Azospira inquinata: one gene and its partner. Each later gene encodes a partner of the first gene's protein in a complex. Links are inferred from orthologs where the notes say so. Each region holds a gene or a part of one and is shown on either strand. Other genes may lie near its edges. The genes, in order: groL and metK.

Region 1 (9,773 bases):
CTTGCGGTCCGTCCCCCCGCCCTTGAGACGGGCACACCATAACAACAGGAGTCATCATGCAAGGCAATGAAAACCGTCATGGGGGCCCCATGGCGCCCCTGGCCCTGGCCGCCCTGGGGGTGGTCTATGGAGACATCGGCACCAGCCCCCTTTACACGGTCCATGAAATTTTCGCCGGGGCCCACCATCCGGTGCCCGTCAGCCACGACAATGTGCTGGGCATTCTTTCCCTGATTTTCTGGTCCCTGATGATTGTGGTCTCCCTCAAATACGTGGCTTTCATCATGCGGGCCGACAACAAGGGGGAAGGGGGGGTCATGGCCCTCATGGCCCTGGTGCTGCGGGGCGCGGCGGGCAAACCCTACGCCCACGGCCTAATGCTCCTGGGCCTTTTCGGCGCCGCCTTGTTCTACGGGGACGGGGTCATCACCCCGGCGGTGTCCGTGCTGTCGGCGGTGGAAGGCCTGGAAGTGGTCACCCCGGACTTCAAGCCCTTCATTCTCCCCATCGCCCTGGCGGTGATCCTCACCCTCTTCCTCTTCCAGCGCCACGGCACCGCCAGCATCGGCAAGCTGTTCGGGCCGGTGATGACGGTCTGGTTCGCGGCCCTGGCCCTCATGGGGGTGGTGAGCATTGCCCGCTATCCGGCGGTGCTGGCGGCCCTGGACCCCCGCCATGCCCTGGGCTTCATTGCCGCCGATCCCCGCCTGGCCTTTCTCTCCCTGGGGGCGGTGGTCCTGGCCCTGACCGGGGCGGAAGCCCTCTACGCGGACATGGGCCACTTTGGCCGCCAGCCCATTCAGTTGGCCTGGTTCGGCCTGGTGCTGCCTGCCCTGGTACTCAATTACTTCGGCCAGGGGGCCCTGCTCCTCACCCACCCGGACGCCATTGAAAACCCCTTCTACCGGCTCGCCCCGGACTGGGCCCTGATGCCCCTGGTGGGGCTATCCACCCTGGCCACGGTAATCGCTTCCCAGGCGGTCATTTCCGGCTGCTATTCCATTACCCAGCAGGCCATGCAGATGGGCTACTCCCCCCGGATGGCGGTGCTCCACACCTCGGATAAGGAGCAGGGGCAAATTTACCTGCCCACGGTGAACTGGCTGCTGCTACTGGCGGTCATGGCCCTGGTCCTGGGCTTCGGCTCCTCCTCCAACCTGGCGGCGGCCTACGGCATCGCCGTGACCGGCACCATGGTCATTACCTCCATCCTGGCCTTTATTGTGGTGCGCAGCCTGTGGGGATGGAGCCTGACCATGGGGGCCCTGGTGCTGGGGGGCTTCCTCGTCCTAGACGGGGCCTTTTTCTTCGCCAACGCCACCAAGATCAAGGATGGGGGCTGGTTTCCCCTGGCCTTCGGTATCGGCCTCTTCGTCATCATGACCACCTGGAAAAGGGGCCGGGTGCTGCTGCGCCGGCGCCTGGAAGCGGAGGCCATGCCCATGACCGATTTCATGGCCAGTCTGGCCCTGAGCCCGGTGCCCACCACCCCGGGCACGGCCATTTTCATGACCCCGGACGCCTCCATGGTGCCCCATCCCCTGCTCCACAGCCTGAAGCACTACCAGGTCATCCATGAACGGGTGGTGCTGCTTTCCGTCCATTTCATCGACACCCCCTATGTACCGGAGGGGGAACGGCTAACGGTCAGCCACCTGCGGGACAATTTCTGGCATGTGGCGGTGAATTACGGTTTCAAGGATGAACCGGACATTCCCCTGGCCCTGGACCATTGCGCCGCCCAGGGCTTGCCCCTGGACCTGGCGGAGGTGTCCTTCTTCCTGGGCCGGGAAACCATCATTCCCCGGCTCGGCGGCCAGCTGCCCTTGTGGCGGGAAAAGCTCTTCGTCGCCCTGTTCCGCAACGCGGGTAGCGCCACGGACTTTTTCAAGCTGCCCTCCAACCGGGTGGTGGAACTGGGGAGTCAGGTCACCCTCTAGGGGGGCGAAGCCACGGTTTCGAGCCACCACCGTCTTCTCTGGCGACCCTCCCCAAGGGGCCTTCGGGCCCCTTTTTCATGGCTGAAGGAGGACAGGGGCCCCGGCCCGTGGCATTCTTCACCCCCTTGCCCTGTCTGCCGCCCGCCCCCGCCATGCCCGTTTATACCGTTGCCCCTGAAGAAGTTACCCTGGAAGCCATCCGGGCCCAGGGGGCCGGGGGGCAAAACGTGAACAAGGTGTCCTCCGCCATTCACCTGCGCTTCGACATCCGGGCCTCCTCCCTACCCGACTGGCTCAAGGAGCGGCTGCTGCGCCTGGGGGACCAGCGCCTCACCCGGGACGGGATACTGGTCATCAAGGCCCAGGAATTCCGCACCCAGGAACAGAACCGGGCCGCCGCCCTGGAACGGCTCAACGCCCTGGTGGCGGAGGCCGCCCATACAGACAAGCCCCGGCGCCCCACCCGCCCCTCCCGGGCCGCACTGGGGCGGCGCAAGGAAAGCAAGCAGCGGCATGGGGAAATCAAGCGGGGACGGGGCAAGGTGGCCTGGTAGGCAGATCGGGCCCCCCTGCCCTATGGCCAGCCCGGGGCCACGAGCACGTAGGGTGATACGGGAGCCGTCCTTGCCCCAGCAAGCAGAGGGTTGGGTTTTGGGTTTTGGGTTTTGGGTTTTGGGTTTTGGGTTTTGGGTTTTGGGTTTTGGGTTTTGGGTTTTGGGTTTTGGGTTTTGGGTTTTGGGCGCCCCTTCCGTCGGAAAGGGCGAGGAAACGTGGGAAAATGCGCCCCCGACGGGCCCAGCCGGTTTTTCGGCCCCCGGTCTTTTTTCGTTTCAGGAGTTTTTGCCGCCATGAACTGGCCGACCTTCAAGCAACGCTTTCTCATCACCTTTTGGCCTCCCGTGCCGGCCATCATCGCCGCCGGGGTGCTGGCCGCCTACTACTTCGGCATCACCGGCACCTTCTGGGCCGTGACCGGGGAATTCACCCGCTGGGGCGGCCACCTGCTCCAATTCGCCGGTTACCACCCGGAAACCTGGACCTATTTCAAGCTCATGCACTTTGAGGGTACGCCCCTGGAACGGGTGGATGGGATGATGATCCTGGGCATGTTCGCCGGTTGCTTCGCCGCCGCCCTGTGGGCCAACAACGTCAAGCTGCGCCTGCCCCAGCATCCGATCCGCATCGCCCAGGCCCTGGTGGGCGGCATCATTGCCGGCTTTGGCGCCCGTCTGGCCATGGGCTGCAATCTGGCCGCCTTTTTCACCGGCATTCCCCAGTTTTCCCTGCACGCCTGGTTCTTTGCCCTGGCGACCGCCGTGGGCACCTGGTTTGGCGCCCGCTTTACCCTGCTACCCCTGTTCCGGGTACCCCTGAAGCTGCAAAAGGTGAGCGCCCCCACGCCCCTGCAACAGGATCCCCGCCAGGCGGCCCGCCGCTTTCGCCTAGGCATGGTGGTGTTTCTCGCCTTTCTGGCCTGGGCGGGCAGCAAGGTGGGGGCCACCCCCAAGCTGGGGCTGGCAGCCCTGTTCGGACTGGCCTTCGGCCTAATCATTGAACGGGCCCAGGTCTGCTTCACCTCCGCTTTCCGGGATTTGTGGATCACCGGCCGTACCCAGATGGCCAAGGCCATTCTCCTGGGTATGGCGGTGAGCGTTATCGGCGTCTTCAGCTACGTGCAACTGGGAGTGGCCCCCAAGATTATGTGGGCCGGGCCCAATGCGGTACTGGGGGGACTGCTCTTCGGCTTTGGCATTGTGCTGGCCGGGGGCTGTGAAACGGGCTGGATGTACCGGGCCGTGGAAGGCCAGGTGCATTACTGGTGGGTAGGTCTGGGCAATGTGATCGGCTCTACCCTGCTGGCCATTTACTGGGACGATCTGACCCCCCTTCTGGTCACCCCCTACGCCAAGGTCAATCTGCTGGAAACCTTTGGCCCGGCAGGAGGCCTGCTGGTCACCTATCTGCTGCTGGCCGTCGCCCTGTTGGCCGTGCTGTGGTGGGAAAAACATTTCTTTGCCCGTAAAGCGGCCCAGGAGGCCCTATGACCCAAACCCCGACCCAACCCGCTTCCCTGCCCGCCCCCGATTTCCGCCTGGATATGCGGGGGGAGCCCTGTCCCTACCCGGCGGTGGCCACCCTGGAGGCCTTGCCCCAGCTGGCTCCGGGCCAGGTGCTAGAAGTGGTGACCGACTGTCCCCAGTCCATCAACAGTATTCCCGTGGATGCGAAAAACCACGGCTATGAGGTACTGGAGGTGGTGCAGGACGGCCCCACCATCCGTTATCTGATCCGCCGCTGAAAGGGGGGACTTCCCCCGGGGTGGAGGTCTTGCCCCCTCTGCCCCATAAAAAAGCCCGGCCGAAGCCGGGCTTTTGCTTGAGTGCAGGACTCGGGGGAAATTACATCCCCATGCCCATGCCACCCATACCGCCCATGCCGCCCATATCGGGCATGCCGGCAGCAGCAGGCTTGTCTTCCACCAGTTCGGCCACCATGCAGTCGGTGGTCAGCATCAGACCGGCCACAGAGGCGGCGTTCAGCAGGGCGGTGCGTTCCACCTTGGTGGGATCCAGCACGCCCATGGCCACCATGTCGCCGTATTCGCCGGTGGCAGCGTTGTAACCGAAGTTACCGGAGCCTTCCAGCACCTTGTTCACCACCACGGAGGGTTCGTCGCCAGCGTTGGCCACGATTTGGCGCAGGGGTTCTTCCACGGCACGCAGCACAATCTTCATGCCGGCGTCTTGTTCGTGGTTGGCACCCTTCAGGGAGCCCACATTGGCACGGGCGCGCAGCAGGGAAACACCGCCCCCGGGGACGATCCCTTCTTCAACGGCGGCGCGGGTAGCGTGCAGGGCATCTTCCACGCGAGCCTTCTTTTCCTTCATTTCCATTTCGGTGGCAGCACCCACCTTGATCACGGCCACACCGCCGGCCAGCTTGGCCACCCGTTCTTGCAGCTTTTCCCGATCGTAATCGGAAGTGGCGGCTTCGATTTGGGCGCGGATTTGGGTCACGCGGGCCTTAATGGCGTCTTCCGTGCCGTCGCCGTCGATGATGGTGGTGTTTTCCTTACCCACTTCGATGCGCTTGGCTTGGCCCAGATCTTCCAGGGTGGCCTTTTCCAGGGACAGGCCCACTTCTTCGGAGATCACTTGACCGCCGGTGAGGATGGCGATGTCTTCCAGCATGGCCTTACGACGGTCGCCGAAGCCAGGAGCCTTGACGGCCACGGTCTTCAGGATGCCGCGGATGTTGTTCACCACCAGGGTGGCCAGGGCTTCCCCTTCCACGTCTTCGGCGATGATCAGCAGGGGACGGCTGGCCTTGGCCACTTGTTCCAGTACCGGCAGCAGATCCCGAATGTTGGATATCTTCTTGTCGAAGAGCAGCACATAGGGGTTTTCCAGGATGGCGATTTGCTTATCCGGATTGTTGATGAAGTAGGGGGACAGGTAGCCGCGGTCGAACTGCATCCCTTCCACAACTTCCAGTTCGTTTTGCAGGGACTTGCCGTCTTCCACGGTGATCACGCCTTCCTTACCGACCTTTTCCATGGCCTGGGCGATGATTTCACCGATGGAGGCATCGGAGTTGGCGGAAATGGAGCCGACTTGGGCGATTTCCTTGGTGGTGGAACAGGGCTTGGACAGCTTCTTCAGCTCATCAATGGTAGCTTCCACCGCCTTGTCGATACCCCGCTTCAGATCCATGGGGTTCATGCCGGCGGCCACGTACTTCATGCCTTCCCGGACAATGGCTTGGGCCAGCACGGTAGCCGTGGTGGTGCCGTCACCGGCCAGATCGGAGGTCTTGGAAGCCACTTCCTTGACCATTTGGGCGCCCATGTTGGCGAACTTGTCCTTCAGTTCGATTTCCTTGGCCACGGACACACCGTCCTTGGTCACGGTGGGGCCGCCGAAAGAGCGTTCCAGCACCACGTTACGGCCCTTGGGGCCCAGGGTCACTTTGACAGCGTCAGCCAGAATATTGACGCCTTCAACCATGCGGGCGCGACCGGAATCGCCGAATTTAACTTCCTTAGCAGGCATTGATACTCTCCTCAATAAATCGATTGAACAGGGGGAAAGGAGGCTTAGGCCTCAATCACGCCCATCAGGTCTTCTTCGCGCATGACCAGCACTTCCTGGCCATCCACCTTCACGGTCTGACCGGAATATTTGCCGAACAGCACCCGGTCACCCACTTTCACTTCCAGCTTGCGGACTTCACCGTTGTCCAGCAGCTTGCCGTTGCCCACGGCAACCACTTCACCTTGATCGGGCTTTTCAGCGGCTGCATCGGGGATAACGATACCGGAAGCGGTCTTGCGTTCTTCTTCCAGGCGCTTGACGATCACGCGATCATGCAAGGGACGGATTTTCATAGGATTTAGCTCCTTGTTGCGAAGTTGTACGGTGGAATTTGTCCGGCGTCGGTGCCCCACCCCACCGGGTGTTAGCACTCAACCGTTGCGAGTGCTAATAATAGGGGCGGCTTAGGGGGATTTCAAGCCCTGGGGACGGGAAAATTGTGGGGTGGGGTGATTGGGGAGAAGGTCAGACTCCCAGGCCCACCTCCCCTGTTCCCCGTTTTGCGGAGGCAGCGGCTGGTTCATGCCGTTTCCCCTTTCGGAAAAACATTCCTCCAGCGCCGAAGCATTGGAAGGCCACTCCAGGGCAACGCTCCCCACAACAAATGAAAGGAAAGCCATAGCGCACTTGTCACCCTCATGGTAGTTGGGTTGCTCCGCCAAGCACTGTTAGACTCCGCCCATTACAAAATACCATTCGCCTGTTTCAGGTGATCCACATGTCAACCACGGAAAACCAAATCGAGCTTGATCTGATTGCCAAGCTGGATGACCTCAAATACACCTACCGCCCGGACATCCGGGATCGGGCAGCCCTAGAAGCCAATTTCCGTGAAAAATTTGAAGCATTAAACCGGGTCAAACTCACCGATGGCGAATTTCAGCGCCTGCTCGATACCGTTATTACGGCGGATGTCTATAAAGCGGCTCAGACGTTGCGCAGCATCACGGCTTTCGAACGGGACGACGGCACCCCCTTGAACTACACGTTGGTCAATATCAAAGACTGGTGCAAAAACCACTTTGAAGTGGTCAACCAGTTACGCATCAACACCGATAACAGTTACCACCGCTACGACGTGATGCTGCTCATCAACGGGGTTCCGGTGGTGCAGATTGAGCTCAAGACTTTGGCCGTCAGTCCGCGCCGAGCCATGCAACAAATCGTGGATTACAAGGACGCCCCTGGCAACGGCTACAGCAAGACCCTGCTCTGCTTCATCCAGCTCTTCATTGTGAGCAACCGGGCGGACACTTGGTACTTTGCCAACAACAACGCCCGCCATTTCAGCTTCAACGCGGATGAACGCTTTCTGCCGGTTTACCAATTTGCCGACAAGAACAACAAAAAAATCACCAATCTGGAGGTTTTCGCCGAGCAGTTTCTCGCCAAATGCACCCTGGGCCAGATGATCAGCCGTTATATGGTGCTGGTGGCCTGCGAGCAGAAGCTGCTAATGATGCGGCCTTACCAGATTTATGCCGTGCAGGCCATTGTGGACTGCATCCACCAACGCTGCGGCAATGGCTACATTTGGCACACCACCGGCAGCGGCAAGACGCTTACCTCGTTCAAGGCCTCCACCCTGCTCAAGGACAACCCGGACATCGACAAATGTTTGTTCGTGGTGGACCGCAAGGATCTGGATCGCCAGACCCGGGAGGAATTCAACCGCTTCCAGGAAAACTGCGTCGAAGAAAACACCAATACCGAAACCCTGGTGCGTCGCCTGCTGTCCGACGACAAAGCCGATAAGGTTATCGTCACCACGATCCAGAAGCTGGGCCTAGCGCTGGATGACAGCAACAAGCGCAACTACAAAGAGCGTCTGGAACCGCTGCGCCAGCAACGCATGGTGTTCATCTTTGATGAATGCCACCGCTCCCAATTCGGCGACAACCACAAGGCCATTAAGGATTTTTTCCCCAACGCCCAGATGTTCGGCTTTACCGGCACACCCATCTTCGAGCAGAACGCCACCTATCAGCAGATTGAAGGCCAGCAGGCCAGTTACCGCACCACCGACGACCTATTCCAGCGTTGCCTGCACCAATACACCATCACCCACGCCATTGAAGACCGCAATGTCTTGCGTTTCCACGTGGATTACTTCAAGCCGGAGGGTAAGCACCCACCCAAACCCGGCGAGCCCCTGGCCAAGCGTAAAGTCGTCGAAGCCATCCTCTCCAAGCACGACGCCGCCACCGCCGAGCGCAAATTCAACGCCTTGCTGGCCACCGCCAGCATCAACGACGCCATCGAATATCACGCCCTGTTCCAGACCGTGCAGGAGAAAATACGCAAGCAGAATCCGGAGTTCGCCCCCCTGAATATCGCCTGCGTCTTCTCGCCGCCCGCCGAAGGCAACAAGGACGTGCAGCAGATTCAGGAAGACCTGCCCCAGGAAAAAGCCGACAACCAGCAGGACCCGGAAGGCAAGAAGGCCGCCCTCACCCGCATCATCGCCGACTACAACGCCCGCTATGGCACCAACCACCGCATCGGCGAGTTCGACCTCTACTATCAGGATGTACAAAAGCGCATCAAGGATCAGCAATACCCCAATGGGGACCTGCCCCATGGGAAAAAGATCGACATCACCATCGTGGTGGACATGCTGCTCACCGGCTTCGACTCCAAGTACCTCAACACCCTGTACGTGGACAAGAACCTCAAGCACCACGGCCTGATACAGGCCTTCTCCCGGACCAATCGGGTACTCAACGACAGCAAGCCCTACGGCAACGTACTCGACTTTCGCCAGCAGCAAAAAGAAGTGGATGCCGCCATCGCCCTTTTCTCCGGAGAAAAGGTGGACCGGGCCCACGCCATCTGGCTGGTGGACCCGGCAGCCGACGTGCTGGGCAAATACGAGGCTGCCGTCGCGGGCATGGAACGCTTCATGGAGCAAAAGAACCTAGCCTGCGAGCCCGAGCAGGTTTACAACCTCAAGGGTGACACGGCCCGCATCGAATTCATCACCCGCTTCAAGGAAGTGCAGCGCCTCAAGACCCAGCTGGACCAGTACACTGACCTAGCCCCCGAGCAAAAGGCCAAGATGGAAGCCCTCCTGCCCCGGGACCAATTGCAGAGCTTCCGCTGCACCTACCTGGAAATCGCCAAGCGCCTCAAGGAGCAGCAAGCAAAGGAAGGGGAGCATGCGCCTGCCGAAGTCCAGCAACTGGATTTCGAATTCGTGCTCTTCGCCTCCAGCCTCATCGACTACGACTACATCATGGGCCTCATCGCCCGCCTGACGGCCCAGACCCCCAGCAGCAAGACCACCATGAGCCGGGAGCAATTGATCGGTCTCATCCAGGCCGACGCCAAATTCATGGACGAAGGGGAAGACATCACCGCCTACATCCGCAGCCTGCCCCTGGGCGAGGCGCTGGAAGAAAAGGAAATCCGCGCTGGTTACGAACGCTTCAAGGCTGAGAAAAAAGTTCAGGAACTCACCGGCATCGCTACCAGGCACAAGCTGGACGCCGCCGCACTGCAAGCCTTTGTGGACGAAGTGCTCCGCCGCCGCATCTTCGATGGCGAAGCCCTGAGCGAACTTATGGCCCCCTTGGGGCTGGGCTGGAAGGCCCGTACTCAGGCGGAACTGGCGCTAGTGGATGACCTGACGCCCCTGCTGCACAAGCTGGCCCAGGGGCGGGAGATTTCGGGGTTGAGTGCGTATGAGCAGTAAGGGCAAGAGCGCGATGGGCGAAGATAACAAGGAAAAGTCAGCGCT
Region 2 (9,742 bases), 920 kb from region 1 along the record:
TGGCCAGGAACTCCGAGCCTGGGATCAATAATCTCGCAGCGCTCCTCGGAGGACGGCCATTATAACTTGGCTCTTCTGGCTTGGGGGAGAAGTGCAAGTTACAATCTAATACAAAAGTAATATGAAGTAATATGCCGTTGTCCGATAAAATATCGCCAACAGTAGTGATCCTGGTGACAGGGAAGTTGACCAACTGGCGGCCAGCCTCCCGGCGCAGATCCGGGACCGCGATAAAAAACATAGCGCCAGAGTGGGGCCCCGGCCCCTTTTGTCCTTCAGCCTTACGGAGTTCCCCATGTCGGTCGCCAAACGTCTCATTCTGCTGGTTTGTACTTCCCTCATTGCCCTGGCCATACTCGGCTGGGTGGCCCTGGATACGGCGGGTCGCCTGGACGGGCGCCTCAATGAAATTAACGAATCGGTCATGCCCAGCGTCATTGGCACGGACGGGGCGGCGGCCCAGTTGTTTGAAAGCCGTTCCCTGGTGCTGACCCATATCCTGGTCACTGACACCACCCGCAAGGCGGCCGTCATGGCATCCATCCAGGAAGCCCGCAAGTCTTTCCTGGATAAGGTGGGGCGCCAGCGTCCCCTGGATGACCAGGACCGGGCCCTGTTGCAGGAAGCCAATACCCAGGTGAGCCGTTATTTCGCCCTGGTGGACCAGGCCCTGGCCCTGTCCAATGACGGTAAAAACGAGGCGGCCCGGGAGATGATTCTGAGCCATGGGGCCCAGATCAAGGCCATGATGCAGGCGGTCAATAACCTGCTGGCCTATGAGGCTTCCCTGACCGGGAAAGTGGCCCAGGCTTCGGCGGCGGATTACCACAACAGCATTATTCTGCTGCTCGGGGTTATCGGTCTGGCGGCGGCATTTTCCATTGTCATGGGGGTCATGACCTACCGTCGGGTGGAAGGGCCCCTGGTGGCCGTGGAACGGCTGGTGGAAGAGGTGGAAAGCGAGCTGGATTTCACCCGCCGGGTGCCGGTCACGGGTAAGGACGAAATTTCCGCTATGGCGGCGGCCTTCAACCGGTTGCTGGACCGGATGCAGCAAAGCCTGTCCGACATTACCAAGCACGCCTCCGAAGTGTCCGACGCCGCCGCCCAGATGGCTACGGCGGCCCAGCAGGTGTCCGTCAGTTCCTCCCAGCAAAGCGATGCGGCGGCCAGCATGGCGGCCACGGTGGAAGAAATGACCGTGAGCGTCACCCACGTGGCGGACCGGGCCGGGGAAACCAACCAGCTGGCCGTGCGTTCCGGCCAGGTGGCTACCGAAGGGGCGGAGGTGATCGGCCATACGGTGGAAGACATCAACGGCATCGCCCAGGTGGTGCGCAGCGCCGCCGAACACATCGATCTGCTGGATCAGGACAGCGCCAAGGTGAATACGGTGGTGGCGGTGATTCGGGAAGTGGCGGATCAGACCAATCTCCTGGCTCTGAATGCGGCCATCGAGGCGGCTCGGGCCGGGGAAGCGGGCCGGGGCTTTGCCGTGGTGGCTGACGAGGTGCGCAAGCTGGCGGAACGCACCGCCTCTTCCACCCAGGAAATCGCCTCCACCATCGGTTCCATGCAGACCAGCGCCAAGAGCGCCGCCGAAGGCATGCGGGCGGCGGTGGATCAGGTGGAAAGCGGCGTGGCCCGTACCGCCCAGGCCAGCGACTCGATCCGGGAAATCAGCCAGGTGTCCCAGGACACGGAAGCCCGGGTGGGGGAAATCAGCGAAGCCATTCGGGAACAAAGCGTGGCCAGCACCAGCATTGCCCAGCAGGTGGAACGGATCGCCCAGATGACGGAAGAAAACAGCGCCGCGGCGGCCGCCACGGCGGACACGGCCCGGCATCTGGACGAACTGGCTGGCGCCATGCGTCAGGTGGTGGGCCAGTACCGGGTGTGAGGCAGGCCGCCCGGGGCGGCCCAATCGCTGCAATGAAGGGGCCATTCGGCCCCTTTTCTTTTCTGCCCGGAGAGGGAAGAAAGACGGGCTTCTTACTTTTGCCGGGCGGGAGAGCCAAGCTGGAAGCCATTCTTGCGGCGGGGTGAAGGGAAATTGGCTTCCCGCGGCCCTGGGCGGCCGGATGCCCTATGCGGAAGGTTCGGCGGTAGGTTACCCGGAAGTCCGATAGGCCGGCGGTCTTAGCCCTTGGCCTTGGACAAATCTTCCCGGATCTGGCGCTTGTTGATTTTGCCCACGCTGGTGCGGGCCAGGGTTTTGACGAAGCTCACCTGGATCAGCACCCCGTAGCGGGTGACGCCTTGCACTTCCGCTGCGTGGGCGGCGAAGTTGCGGATGGTGTGGGCGGTGATTTTGCCTTCCCATTCCGGCTTTAACACCACCAGGGCCAGGGGCCGTTCCCCCCACTTGTCGTCCCGCACCCCCACCACGGCCACTTCATGGACCGCCGGGTGTTGGCCCACGATGTCTTCCAGTTGCAGGGAGGAGGTCCATTCCCCGCCGGTTTTGATCACGTCCTTGATCCGGTCCGTGATTTGCAGCCAGCCCTGGGCGTCCATAAAACCGATGTCGGCGGTGTGCAGGTAGCCCCCTTCCCACAACTCCTCCGAGGCTTCCGGAGCGTGGAGGTAGCCCTGGGTGAGCCAGGGGGAGCGCACCACCACTTCCCCCGTGGTCTGGCCGTCCCGGGGCAGTTCCCCCATGTTGGGGTCGGTCAGGCGCAAATCCACCAGGGGCAGGGTGAGGCCGGTCTTGGCCCGGTACACCGCCTGCTCCTCCGCCGGGGCATCCACCAGGTCGCTGGGGAGGTGGGCGATGGTGAGGATGGGGCAGGTTTCCGACATGCCGTAGCCGGTAAAGAGGTCCATGCCCCGGGCCAGGGCCGTACAGGCGAGGGCCTGGGCCAAGGCGGAGCCGCCGATCATCACCTTCCAGCCGGACAGGTCCGTGTCCTTGGCGTGGGGATGGTTGAGGATCATGTGCAGCACCGTGGGGACGCAGTGGGAAAAGCTCACCTTTTCCTCCCGGCGCAGCTTGAGGAGCATGTCCGCCTGGTAGCGGCCCGGATAGACCTGTTTCAGGCCCAGCATGGTGGCCACGTAGGGCAGGCCCCAGGCATGCACGTGGAACATGGGGGTGATGGGCATGTACACGTCGTCCCGGTGCAGGCGCCCCTGGCGGGCGGCGGTGCCCAGGGCGGTGGCCGCGGAAAGGCTGTGCAACACCAGCTGGCGATGGCTGAAATAGACCCCCTTGGGCAAGCCCGTGGTGCCGGTGGTGTAGAAGGTGGTGGCCTTGGCGTTTTCGTCAAAGTCAGGGAAATCGTAGTCCGGGGAAGACTGGGCCAGCAGGGTTTCGTAATCCGTGGCGAAGGGCAGGTCCAGGCCCGCCTTGCTTTCCCCGGCCTGATCTCCGTGGATCAGTACCAGGGTCTTCACCGTTTCCAGCTTGTCCGCAAAGGCGGCCAGGAGGGGCAGGAATTCGCTATTGACCAGAAGCACGTCGGCCCGGGCGTGGTTCAGGGTGTACAGGAGCTGGTCCTGAGTGAGGCGCACATTCACCGTTTGCAGCACCGCCCCCATCATGGGCACGGCAAAAAAACATTCCAAATAGCGGTGGCTGTCCCAGTCCATGATGGCCACCGTCTTGCCCGCTTCCACCCCCAGCCCGGCCAGACCGTTGGCCAGCCGGCCGATGCGCTGTTCCAGATCCCGGTAGGTGTGGCGCACCTTGTCCCGGTAAACGATTTCCTGATCCGGATGCTGGGTCAGGGCCGAGTGGAGCAGGTGCTTGATGAGCAGGGGAAAGGCATAGGCGGAAGGCGTGGCGGCGACGAGTTGGACCGGCATATTGTTGTTTGACCTTTGCAAAAGAACAGGCGGGGCTTGGGGCCCGGTGGCGGCCGCCGGGTGGGCGGATACAAAAACGCCCAGCGGGTGGCTGGGCGTCTGAGCTACGACAAAAGCAGTATGGCGCAGGCGCGCCCCGGATTATAGGCCCGCGTCGGCCCGCAGGGCAGCCGCCTTGTCCGTGGCTTCCCAGGTGAATTCCGGCTCTTCCCGACCGAAGTGGCCGTAGGCGGCGGTTTTGGCGTAGATGGGGCGGAGCAGGTCCAGGGTTTGGATAATGCCCTTGGGACGCAGGTCGAAGTGACGGCCCACCAGTTCCACAATTTTTTCATCGGCGATCTTGCCCGTGCCGAAGGTATTCACCATCAGGGAAACGGGCTTGGCCACGCCGATGGCATAGGCTACCTGGACTTCGCACTTGTCCGCCAGACCGGCGGCCACGATGTTCTTGGCCACATAGCGGCCCGCGTAGGCGGCGGAGCGGTCCACCTTGGAAGGATCCTTGCCGGAAAAAGCGCCGCCGCCGTGGTGGGCGGCACCGCCGTAGGTGTCCACAATGATCTTGCGCCCGGTGAGGCCGCAGTCCCCGTGGGGACCGCCCACTACGAACCGGCCGGTGGGGTTGATCAGGTAGCGGGTGTTGCCGTTGAGCAATTCCGGGGGCAGCACGGGCTTGATGATTTCTTCTACCACCGCTTCGGTAATCTGGGCGTGGGAGACTTCCGGGCTGTGCTGGGTGGAAACCACCACGGTGTCGATGGCCACCGGCTTACCGTCCACGTATTTCACCGTGAGCTGGCTCTTGGCGTCGGGACGCAGCCAGGGCAGGCGACCATCCTTGCGCACCTCGGCCTGACGCTGCATGATGCGGTGGGCGTAGTAGATGGGCAGGGGCATGAGGGACGGGGTTTCGTTGCAGGCATAGCCGAACATCAGCCCCTGGTCGCCGGCACCCTGGTCCAGATCCAGGCCTTCCCCTTCATTCACCCCCTGGGCGATGTCCGGGGATTGCTTGTTGATGGCCACCAGAATGGCGCAGGACTTGTAGTCGAAGCCGATTTCCGAATCGGTGTAACCAATGCGCCGCACCGCTTCCTGGGCGATGTCCCGGTAATTGATGTTGGCTTTGGTGGTGATTTCCCCGGACATGACCACCAGACCGGTGGATACCAGGGTTTCGCAGGCGACCCGGCCCTTGGGGTCTTCCGCCAGAATGGCGTCCAGCACGGAATCGGAAATCTGGTCAGCGACCTTGTCCGGATGGCCTTCGGAAACGGATTCCGAGGTAAACAGAAACTCTTTTGCCAAGATAAATACTCCTCTCCCCTTTTGTTGTGGTGGATGGCGTTACCGCTCGGGGGGAGGAGCAGGCGACGCTTTAGCAGAATTTTTGATCCGCCCTGCAAGTTGTCCTGATTAACTCGGCGGCGCGATAATTCTAATTTTTCACCCGCCCCGGGTCAAACCAGGGCGACCTGGTACTGAGACACTCCCTTGGCCGCTCTGTTCCGTATCCTTTCCCTTCTGCCCCTTTCCTGGCTTCACGCCCTGGGGGCCCTGGTGGGCCGCCTGGCCTATCGCCTGTCCCCCGTCTACCGGGCCCATCTGGAAGAAAACCTGGCCCTGGCCTACGCCCCGGAGGCGGCGGCCCGGCTGGTGCCCCAGGCGGTGGCCGAAGCGGGTAAAGGCATGCTGGAATTGCCCAAGGTCTGGCTGCGGCCCCTGGAAGAAGCGGCGGGCCGGGTGGTCCGGGTGACCGGCTGGGAGCTGGTGGAAGCGGCCTGGGCCGAAGGCCGGGGCATTATTTTCCTCACCCCCCACCTGGGCTGCTTCGAGGTGACCGCCCAGTATTACGCCGCCCATTGCCGTCCCGAATCCCCCATTACGGTGCTCTACCGGCCCCCCAAACAGGCCTGGCTGGAACCCCTGATCGTCCAGGGCCGGGCCCGGGATCAGCGGCTGCAACTGGCCCCCGCCGACCTCTCCGGGGTGCGCCACCTGCTCCGCGCCTTAAAGCGCAAGGAAGCGGTGGGCATGCTGCCGGACCAGGCGCCGGGAGCCGGGGAAGGCAAATGGCTGGATTTCTTTGGTCGCCCCGCCTACACCATGACCCTGGCCGCCCGTCTTTCGGAAACCGGCGCCCGGGTGCTGCTGGCCTACGCGGAGCGCCTGCCCGGAGGGCGGGGCTTCCATCTCCATCTTCAGGAAACCCTCCACCCTCTGGAGGGCTCCACGGAAGTTCGGGCGGCCCAGATCAACCAGGAGCTGGAAGGCCTGATTCGCCAATGTCCGAGCCAGTACCTGTGGGGCTATAACCGTTACAAGCGGCCCTCCGGCGCCGAGCCGCCCCCCGCCGGGGCCCTGTCCCCAAGTCCCGCGCCCGCCTCCGGCTGGCATGTGGCGCCGGCGGCCATGGAGACTGGGCGATCCCCTTCCAGGGAGGGCGGGGCCTCCGCCCCGGTGGGGGAGGAGCGGCCATGACCCGGCTGGCCGTGGGCCTGCTCTGGCTCCTCCATTTTCTGCCCCTGGCTTGGCTGCGGGCCCTGGGGGCCGGTTTTGGCCGTCTGCTCTATGTCCTGGGCCGGGAACGGCGCCGGGTGGCCCTCACCAACCTGGGCTTGTGTTTCCCCGAGTTGGCACCCGAGGCGCGGCGCCGCCTGGCCTTGCAGCACTTCATCGCCTTCGGCCAGTCTTTTCTGGACCGGAGCCTGCTCTGGTGGGCCTCGCCAGCGCGTTTGCGCCGCCTGATCCAGTTGGAAGGCCTGGAACATCTGCCTACCGACGGAACGCCGGTGATACTCCTCAGTCCCCATTTTGTCGGCTTGGACGCGGGCTGGACCCGGCTCACCCTGGAAATGCCCATGCTGTCGGTGTACGCCAACCAGAAAAATCTGGTCTTCGACGCCGCTCTCTACGCCGGGCGTATGCGCTTCAACCAGCCCCAGCTTCTTTCCCGCCTGGACGGCCTGCGTAAGGCGGTGAGGGGCCTGGCCTCCGGTCGTCCCTTCTATTACCTGCCGGACCTGGATTTCGGCCCCCGGGATGCCATTTTCGTGCCCTTTTTCGGTACCCCTGCGGCGACCATCACCGGGGTGCCCCGGCTCGCCAAGCTGGCCCATGCCCGGGTGCTGCCCTGCCTGACCCGGATGACCCCCCAGGGCTATCGGGTGACCCTGGAAGCCCCCTGGGAGGACTATCCGGGGCCGGACCTTAATGCCGACACCCGGCGCATGAATGCCTTTATCGAAGCCCGGGTGCGCCAGTGTCCGGCCCAATATTATTGGCTGCATAAGCGCTTCAAGACCCGTCCCCCCGGGGAAGCCCGCTTTTACCCCTAAGTCCCGGGGCAGCGCCCCCTTCGGGCGGGGGTAAGATGGGGGCTTCCTGGTTCTGTCTCCAGTTTCGACCTTTTTCTGCCCATGACCGCCGTTTCCTCTGCTGTCTCCGCCCCTACCCCTTCCTCCCTGAATCTGGCGCCCCTAGCTCCGGACCGGGTGCCCGAGCTTATCGCCCTGGCCCGGGTGGTGTGGCAGGACACCTATTCGGCCCTGATTCCCCAGGCCCAGATCGACCACATGCTGGCGGAGCGCTACCAGCCCCGGGATTTGGCCGCCCAGGCTGGTGCCCCCGGCCCGGGCTGGACCGTGTGCTGGATGACGGCTGGTCTGGAGGATGCCATGGTGGGCTTTGCCTGCCTGGAAACCACGGATACTCCCGGGGAATTCAAGCTGGACAAGCTCTACGTCCATCCCCAGGCCCAGGGCCGGGGTGTGGGCCGGGCCCTGGTGGATTGGGCCGCCGCCACGGCCCGGGAGGCGGGAGGGCAAACCCTGGTGCTGGCGGTAAATAAGGGCAATACCCGGGCCCTGGCGGCCTATCGGGCCTACGGTTTCCGGCAGCGGGCGGCAGTGTGCCGTGACATCGGCCACGGCTTCGTCATGGATGACTTTATAATGGCCAAGCCTTTGCAAACGGCGGCTTGCGCCTAATAACAGCGAATTCCCATCATGAAGCTTAAATTTTCCAAGATGCACGGCCTGGGTAACGACTTTGTCGTGATCGACGGGGTGCGTCAGTCCGTTCATCTGACCCGGGAGCAGATCCGCTTTTTGGCGGATCGCCATTTCGGCGTGGGCTGCGACCAGCTGCTGCTGGTGGAGCCGGCCCGTCAGCCGGGGGTGGATTTCCGCTACCGGATTTTCAACGCCGACGGGGGCGAGGTGGAGCAGTGTGGCAATGGCGCCCGCTGTTTTGTCCGCTTTGTCCATGACCAGGGCCTTACCGCCAAGTCCGAAATCCGGGTGGAAACCCAAGCCGGAGTCATCGGCCCCCGTCTGGAGGCGGACGGTCTGGTGACCGTGGATATGGGCGTCCCGATCTTTGAACCGGCCCGCATTCCCTTTGTCAGCGATACGGATGCCCCGGTCCAGCCCCTTAAGGTGGGGGACCGGACCGTGGAGATCGGCGCCGTGTCCATGGGCAACCCCCACGCCGTGCAGGTGGTGGAGAACGTGGATCGGCATCCGGTGACGGAGGAAGGTCCCCTCATCGAATCCCATCTCCGCTTTCCCCAACGGGTGAACGCGGGCTTTATGGCGGTCCAGGACCGGCATCACATCAAGCTCCGGGTCTATGAGCGGGGCGCCGGGGAAACCCTGGCCTGCGGCACCGGCGCCTGCGCCGCCGTGGTGTCCGGCATCCGCCGGGGCCTTTTGGATTCCCCGGTGCGGGTGAGCACCCGGGGCGGCGAACTTTCCATTGCCTGGGCGGGGGCGGGCACTCCGGTGCTCATGACCGGCCCGGCGGTCACCGTTTTTAGCGGAGAAATCGATCTATGAGCCTGAACAGCGACGAAGTGGCCCAGTACCTGCTGGAGAGCCCGGAGTTTTTCGAAGAACACCCGGACCTGCTGACCCGGTTGGTGCTGCCCCATCCCCACGGTGGCCGGACCATTTCCATTACCGAACGGCAGATGATCGACCTGCGGGAAAAGAACAAGGCCCTGGCGGGCAAGCTGGGGGAACTGATCCAGTTTGGCGAGGATAACGACGCCATCAGCGAAAAAATGCACCGCCTGGCTGTGGGCTTGGTGGCCGCGTCCACCTTCCAGGCGGTGATCCATGTGCTGGATTTCCACCTGGAAGAGGATTTCGCCGTACCCCACGTGGCCCTGCGCCTCTGGGATCAGCCCCAGGGAGTGGGGGAATTGCCCGAATTCGCCGCCGTGTCCGAGGAACTCCAGGTCTTTGCCGAAACCCTTTCCCGGCCCTATTGCGGTACCACCTCCGGCTTCGAGACCTCCACCTGGTTTGGCGAAGCCTCGCCCCAGATCCGCTCCCAGGCCCTGATCGCCCTGCAAAAGGGGGATGGCACCTTCGGCATGGTGGCCCTGGGCAGCGAAGATCCCCAGCGCTTTTATTCCGACATGGGCACCCTCTACCTGGAACGGCTGGGGGAACTGGTTTCCGCCGCCATCAGCCGGGCCCTGCGCCCGGCCTGAGCCTGACGCTGGCTTAAGGCGGGGCGGAAGGCGGGAGGGGCGTCCTCATGACGGACCAGGAATTGGTGGACGCCTATCTGGCGGAACTGACGGATCAGCGCCGCCAGTCCCCCTTGACCGTGGCCGGCTATGGCCGGGATCTGGCGGCCCTCCTGGCCCTGGCCCGGGAGGCCCAGCCCCCGGTGTCCCTGGTCCGGCTCCAGGGCCTCCAGTTGCGCCGTTTCATGGGCCAGATCCATGGCCGGGGCCTTTCCGGTCGCTCCATCGCCCGTACCCTCTCCGCCTGGCGGGGCTTTTACCGCTGGCTGGGGGGGCGGGGGCTGGTGAGCAAAAATCCGGTGGACGGCATTCGGGCGCCCAAAAGCCCCAAGGCCCTGCCCCAGGTGCTCTCTCCAGATCAGGCCGCCCAGCTTCTGGATGCCCCGGTGGAGACGC

Evidence for each region.
Region 2: the proteins of groL (region 1) and metK are in contact, whole or in part, in a cryo-EM structure (PDB 8P4O), measured with the Escherichia coli proteins. The link is inferred for Azospira inquinata from one-to-one orthologs.

Annotation. Positions count from the first base shown.
Region 1 is NZ_CP064782.1:2,169,834-2,179,606, reverse strand. The notes cover bases 3,667-6,564. They hold groL (chaperonin GroEL), read right to left. Parts: upstream 5,993-6,564; coding sequence 4,340-5,992; downstream 3,667-4,339. Other genes in these bases: groES (co-chaperone GroES), read right to left, coding at 6,037-6,327; yedF (sulfurtransferase-like selenium metabolism protein YedF), read left to right, coding at 3,982-4,239; yedE (selenium metabolism membrane protein YedE/FdhT), read left to right, coding at 3,667-3,985. Outside these bases: Azoinq_RS09985 (potassium transporter Kup), read left to right, coding at 57-1,940; alternative ribosome rescue aminoacyl-tRNA hydrolase ArfB, read left to right, coding at 2,048-2,494; more of yedE, read left to right, coding at 2,789-3,666; Azoinq_RS09955 (type I restriction endonuclease subunit R), read left to right, coding at 6,753-9,728; Azoinq_RS09950 (restriction endonuclease subunit S), read left to right, coding at 9,718-9,773.
Region 2 is NZ_CP064782.1:1,249,175-1,258,916, reverse strand. Bases 3,033-5,899 are described here. They hold metK (methionine adenosyltransferase), read right to left. Parts: upstream 5,116-5,899; coding sequence 3,949-5,115; downstream 3,033-3,948. Other genes in these bases: Azoinq_RS05675 (lysophospholipid acyltransferase family protein), read left to right, coding at 5,302-5,899; Azoinq_RS05685 (fatty acid--CoA ligase), read right to left, coding at 3,033-3,807. Outside these bases: Azoinq_RS05690 (methyl-accepting chemotaxis protein), read left to right, coding at 296-1,900; more of Azoinq_RS05685, read right to left, coding at 2,140-3,032; more of Azoinq_RS05675, read left to right, coding at 5,900-6,288; Azoinq_RS05670 (LpxL/LpxP family acyltransferase), read left to right, coding at 6,285-7,145; Azoinq_RS05665 (GNAT family N-acetyltransferase), read left to right, coding at 7,227-7,796; dapF (diaminopimelate epimerase), read left to right, coding at 7,815-8,645; Azoinq_RS05655 (DUF484 family protein), read left to right, coding at 8,642-9,307; tyrosine recombinase XerC, read left to right, coding at 9,355-9,742. UniProt on the Escherichia coli protein: Catalyzes the formation of S-adenosylmethionine (AdoMet) from methionine and ATP.